One region of the Methylovirgula sp. 4M-Z18 genome, then DNA from elsewhere that is predicted to be linked to it. Evidence: predicted binding sites of a transcription regulator. Region 1 holds the regulator's gene; the other holds the start of a gene.
What was found. The regulator PhoB, encoded in region 1, activates phosphate uptake and scavenging genes when phosphate is short. The targets are predictions, from matches to a motif close to TGTCATNNANCTGTCAT.
Positions count from the first base shown of each region.

Region 2: V9T28_RS12865 (RNA degradosome polyphosphate kinase) is a predicted target of PhoB. The motif match lies at 1,202-1,218, and genes of this name have one in related genera.

Region 1 is NZ_CP149574.1:488,844-492,052, reverse strand. It holds gene arfB (alternative ribosome rescue aminoacyl-tRNA hydrolase ArfB) at 24-446, opposite strand; gene V9T28_RS02250 (cytochrome c) at 582-941, opposite strand; gene phoB (phosphate regulon transcriptional regulator PhoB) at 1,212-1,955, opposite strand; gene phoU (phosphate signaling complex protein PhoU) at 1,968-2,678, opposite strand; gene pstB (phosphate ABC transporter ATP-binding protein PstB) at 2,692-3,209, opposite strand, start outside.
Region 2 is NZ_CP149574.1:2,776,640-2,779,848, reverse strand. It holds gene V9T28_RS12875 (AI-2E family transporter) at 1-433, shown strand, start outside; gene V9T28_RS12870 (DnaA ATPase domain-containing protein) at 414-1,100, shown strand; gene V9T28_RS12865 (RNA degradosome polyphosphate kinase) at 1,309-3,209, shown strand, end outside.

The DNA of each region.
Region 1 (3,209 bases):
CGCGGAGGCCGAGCGAGAGACAGCTAATCGCCGGACGGCTTGCTGCGCCGCAATTGTTTCACGCCCGAGCGTTTCGCCTTGCCGTCCAATCGGCGCAGCTTCGAGGCGTAAGTCGGCTTGGTCGGCCGCCGCGGCTTTGGCGCGACGGAAGCTTCCTCGATCATCGCGGCAAGGCGCTGCATCACATCGACCTTATTGCGCTCCTGACTGCGATGCGCGTCGGCGGTCAGGACGATGACGCCGTCCAAGGTCAAGCGCCGCCCGGCGATACGGGTGAGACGCGCCTTGACCGCGTCGCTCAACGAGGGACTCCGCGCCAAATCGAAACGCAATTGCACCGCCGTCGCGAGCTTGTTCACATTCTGCCCGCCGGGACCGGAGGCGCGAATGAAGCTCAAGGCCACCTCGTCATCTTCGAGACTGATATGGTCGGTGATGCGGATCATAACCTTTCATACAGGTAACCGCCCGATCCTGTCTAAAGCATTTTGCGATTCTTTCAGAAGCGCAAAATTGCTCTACTTGTTTGTTATGTCGCATTTTCTTAACCGAAAAGTCGCGCAACTTTTCTGGAAAATGCTCTAATCGCGATATTTGTCGTGGCAGGAAGAACAATTGTCCATCACCGGCGCATAGGCTGCCTTGAACTTAGCAGCGCTGTCGAGTTGGCCGAGGGCGGCCTTCGCATCGCTCTGGAAAGCGGTGAACCGCCTTTTGAGATCCTCGGATTCGGCACTCGTCGAGAGATGCGATTTGATGTCGTCAGAATCGGCAATATAGGCCTGCAACAATTTGCGCACTGTTGCCGCGTCATAAGGTTCGCTACCGCTCACCATGGCCTTAGCAGCATTGGTCGGACTGCGCCACGCCTTCATGATCCCCTTGAAACCGGCGGCATAGGCGACCGATATCGTCAGCAGCAACACCAAACCAACACTCATTCCGCGCTTCATCGACTCATGTCTCCCAAAGTGGGCTGCAGTTTTTCCGCCTCTCATGGTCAAAAATATGGCGGACATCGGGCAAAATGCAGGGCAATCGAGATGGAAGACACGAGCCAGGCGCACCGCTCTTGACGAGCGTATTCCGGCTCGCACGGAGCGTCGCGGAGGTCAAAACCATGTGGAAAACGCCGGCGCCGCAACCCGCGCGCCAGCAACGGGCGAGACTACGGCCCGCGCCGGCCTGTCGTAGCTAGGTGCGTTGGCCCGTCAATTCTTGCCGAAGGTCTCGTCGAAAGAATAACCGGCGCCGCGTACGGTACGGATCGGATCCCGCTCCTTGCCGCGCGACAAGACCTTGCGCAGCCGGCCGACATGGACGTCCACGGTGCGCTCGTCGATATCGATCGCCATCCCCCAGACGCCGTCGAGCAATTGCGCGCGCGAGAACACCCGGCCCGGCTTCTCCATCAGATATTCCAGGAGGCGAAATTCGGTCGGGCCCAGATGCACGTCCCGCGAGCCGCGGCGCACGCGGCGCATATCGCGGTCGAGCTGCAAATCCCCCGCGGCTAGCAGGCTCGCCACCCGCTCGGGCCGCGAGCGGCGCAAGAGCGAGCGCACCCGCGCCATAAGTTCGGGCACCGAGAACGGCTTGACCACGTAATCATCGGCGCCGATGGAGAGGCCGCGGACCCGTTCACCCTCTTCGCCGCGCGCCGTCAGCATGATCACCGGCAGCGTCTTCGTGACATCGCGCGCACGCAGGCGACGGCAGATTTCCAAGCCCGAAATACCCGGCAACATCCAGTCGAGAATGACCAGGTCCGGCGGCGCCTCGATGAGGCGCAACTCGGCCTCGTCGCCGCGCTCGACATGTTCGACCGCAAAGCCTTCCGCTTCGAGATTGTAGCTGAGCAGCAGCGCGAGCGGCGCTTCGTCCTCGACCACGAGCACCCGCGGCGCGGCGCTGGCGGGTCCCGATTTCGCGTTTTCGATGCGAATGTCGTTCATATTGTCTCAGTCCTATCCAGCCTGAAGCGGTGCGTTCGGGGTGCCCTTCGGGCGGTCCATCGGCAAAGTATCGCCGGTCACCAGATAAAAGACGGTCTCGGCAATATTGGTGCAATGGTCGCCGATGCGCTCGATGTTCTTCGAGCAGAACAGAAGATGCGTGCACAAGGTGATGTTGCGCGGATCTTCCATCATGAAGGTGAGAAGATCGCGGAAGATCGAGTTTTCCAGAGCGTCGATTTCGGCATCGCGCTCCCACACGGCGCGGGCTGCGACCGTGTCACGTGCGGCATAGGCGTCGAGCACGTCCTTGAGCAATATCGCGGCAAGTTCGGCCATGTGACGCAGACCGACCAGCGCGCCCGGCATGCGGATGCCATTGTCGTTGGCGATCTTCATCGTGCGCTTGGCAATGTTCTTGGCGAGATCGCCAATGCGCTCCAGATCGCCGGAGACGCGAATCGCGGCGACGATGGCCCGCAAATCGACGGCCATCGGCTGGCGGCGCGCGATGATGGAGACAGCGCTCTCCTCAATCTGTCGTTGCAGCAGATCGAGCCGCGGATCGGTTTCGACCACCCGCTGCGCCAAGGTCACATTCAACTCGGTCAGCGCGTCAACCGCGTCCGACAGCATTTTTTCGGCAATGCCGCCCATCTCGGCGATCTGGCGGCCGAGCGTCTCCAGTTCGGAATCGAAAGACTTGACGATATGTTCGTTCATGGAAGGCTCCAACTCAGCCGAAGCGGCCGGTGATGTAGTCTTGCGTGCGCTTCTGGCGCGGCGCCGTAAAGATCTGGTCGGTGTCGCCGAACTCGACGAGTTCGCCCAAATACATGAAGGCGGTCTTCGTCGAGACGCGCGCCGCCTGCTGCATCGAATGGGTGACGATGGCGATCGTATAGGTCTCGCGCAATTCGTCGATCAGCTCCTCGACCTTCGAGGTCGAGATCGGATCGAGCGCCGAGCACGGTTCGTCGAAGAGAATGACATCCGGCTTGATCGCGACCGTGCGCGCAATGCACAGACGCTGTTGCTGACCGCCTGACAACGACAGACCGCTGGCGTGCAGCTTGTTCTTCACCTCTTCCCACAGGGCTGCGCCGCGCAACGCGTTCTCGACGCGCCCGTCCATCTCGCTCTTGGGCAGCTTCTCGTAGAGGCGGATGCCGAAGGCGATATTGTCGTAGATCGACATCGGGAAAGGTGTCGGCTTCTGGAACACCATGCCGACGCGGGCGCGCAGCAGGTTGA
Region 2 (3,209 bases), 2.3 Mb from region 1:
GTGGTACGGCATCGGCTTCTCGGTCATCGGCTTGAATTTCGGTTTCCTGATCGGCGTATCCGCCGGCGTTCTGAGTTTCGTGCCCTATGTCGGCTCGCTGACGGCCCTGCTGCTCGGCTCCGCCGTCGCCATCGTCCAGGGCTGGCCGGATTGGACCTTGTTGCTCTTGGCGTTGGCCGTCGTCGGCAGTGGCCAATTTCTCGAAGGCAATGTGCTGTCGCCGAAATTCGTCGGCGATGCCGTCGGCCTGCATCCGGTCTGGCTGATGTTCGCGCTTTTCGCCTTCGGGTCGCTGCTCGGCTTTACCGGCCTCCTGATCGCGGTACCGCTCGCGGCGACCATTGGCGTGTTGATCCGTTTCGCCGTCTCGCGCTATCTTGAAAGCCCCGTCTATCGCGGGCATTCCGGCAGCCATGACCCAGCTCACCTTTGATTTGCCGATTGAACCGCGCTTCGGCCTCGAGGATTTTCTGCGCTCCCAATCGAATGAGGCCGCGCTCGATATGATCTTGCGCTGGCCCGATTGGGCGGCGCGCGTCCTGTTGCTGGTGGGGCCGGGCGGATCGGGCAAGACCCATCTTGCCCATATCTGGGCGTTGCGCGCCCACGCTGAACGGACGGCTGCCGCCACGCTGGCCGAAGCGGATCTGCCGCGCCTGATCGCGCCCGGCGCCGTGCTGATCGAGGATGCCGACAGGATCGGCGCGGCCGAGGCGGAACTGTTCCATCTGCTCAACCTGGCCAAGGAGCACGACACATTCGTGCTGGTGACCGCCCGTTCGCGGCCCGACCATTGGGGCTTGCGTACCGCCGATCTTCTCTCCCGCCTGCGGCAGGCGCCTGCGGTGGAATTGCATGAGCCCGACGAGGCCTTGATGCGAGCCGTGCTGGTCAAACTGTTCGACGACAGACAATTGAGTGTCGATACGCCGGTGGTCGATTATGTCGCGCTTCGCATCGCGCGCTCGCTCGATGCCGCCCGCGCCGTCATCGATGCCCTCGACAAGGAAGCGCTCACGCGCGGCCGCGCGATCACCCGGCCGATGGCGGCAGAGGTGCTGCGTCGGCTCGATGCGGCGGAAGCGATGCACGAATCCTAACAGTCGGAGGCCGATGCCGCCGAATAAAAGTTGGTCACAATTCCGATCTAAGTTTGCGTCGCAGTTGCATAGAGCTGTATGCTGTCAGTCCGCTGTCACAATGTTATACTAGTGTCATATAGGTACATGACTACAGCGTCTTTCCAAGGAGATGGCAGTGAACGAGTTGGTGAAACACGACACCCTTGATCTCGATGCCGATAAGCAGATGGCGCCGGATCCGTTTGCATCGCCGCAACGCTTCATCAACCGCGAATTGTCGTGGCTGGAATTCAACCGGCGCGTGCTTGAGGAGGCCTCCAACCGCAGCCATCCGTTGCTGGAACAGCTCCGCTTCCTGTCGATTTCGGCCAACAATCTCGACGAATTTTTCATGGTGCGCGTCGCGGGCTTGCGCGCGCAGGTGCGCGACAATGTGCAGACGCCATCCGAAGACGGCCTGTCGCCGGCGGAGCAGCTCGTGCGCATCGGCGAGCGTGTGCAGATTCTCGCGAACGACCAGCAGCAGCGTTGGGGCGAATTGCGCCAGGTCCTGCACAGCAACGGCATCGTCCTCGTCGAGCCGCGCGACTTGAGCAAGGCCGAACAGGAATGGTTGAAGGACCATTTCCTGCTCAATATTTTCCCGATCCTGACGCCGCTCGCCGTCGATCCGGCGCATCCGTTCCCGTTCATCCCGAATCTCGGTTTCAGTCTGGCGCTTGAACTCGTCCATTCGAGCGATGGACGGCGGATGAATGCACTCGTGCGCTTGCCGACCAAGATCGACCGTTTCGTGAAACTGCCGGATGCGTTCGGCACGGGCGGCGGGCGCTTCGTCGCGCTCGAAACGCTGATCCTGATGTTCGTCAACAAGCTCTTCCCGGGCTATGACATGCGCGGCTCCGGCGCGTTCCGCATCATTCGCGACAGCGATATCGAGGTGGAGGAAGAGGCGGAAGATCTCGTGCTGCAGTTCGAGACGGCCTTGAAGCGCCGCCGCCGCGGCACGGTGATCCGCCTCGAAGTGGATGCGAATATGCCGGAAGCCTTGCGTGGATTCGTCGCCGAAGAACTCGAAGTTTTGGCCGACGAAATCTTCCTTGTCGAAGGCATGCTGGCGTTGAACGAATTATCCTATCTCGTCGGCCTCGACCGGCCGGAGCTGAAATTCAAGCCCTACAATCCGCGTTTCCCCGAACGTGTGCGCGACAACGGCGGCTCGTGTTTTGCCGCGATCCGGCAAAAGGATCTCGTCGTGCACCATCCGTATGAATCGTTCGACGTGGTGGTGCAGTTTTTGGCGCAGGCCGCGCGCGATCCCAATGTGGTCGCGATCAAGCAGACGCTTTACCGCACGTCGAGCGACAGTCCGATCATCCGCGCCCTGATCGAGGCGGCGGAGGCGGGCAAGTCCGTGACGGCGCTGGTCGAACTCAAGGCACGCTTCGACGAAGAGGCCAATATCCGCTGGGCGCGCGATTTGGAGCGCGCCGGCGCGCAGGTGGTCTTCGGCTTCATCGAGCTGAAGACGCATGGCAAATTGTCGATGGCGGTGCGGCGCGAGGGTGCGGGGCTCGTCACCTATTGCCATGTCGGCACCGGCAATTATCATCCGCAGACCGCGCGCATTTACACCGATATTTCGTTCTTCACCGCCGATCCCTCGATCGGACGCGATGTCGCGCGCATCTTCAATTTCATCACCGGCTATGCCGAGCCGCAGGAATTGGAGAATATGGCGGTGTCGCCGATCTCGCTGAAGCAGCGCCTGCTCGACCATATTGCCGAAGAGACCAAATTCGCCAAGGCGAACAAGCCGGCGGCGATCTGGCTGAAATGCAATTCGCTGGTCGATCCGGAAATCATCGATGCGCTTTATGTCGCCAGCAATGCTGGCGTCAAAATCGAGCTCGTCGTGCGCGGCATCTGCTGTTTGCGCCCGGGCGTGCCGGGTCTCTCGGAAAACATCCGCGCCAAATCGATCATCGGCCGGTTCCTGGAGCATTCGCGCATCTATTGTTTCGGCGCGGGTTATGGCCTGCCGCATGCCAAGTCGCGCGTGTACATTTCCTCGGCCGATCTGATGCCACGCAATTTGGACCGCCGTGTCGAAACGCTGCTGCCGAT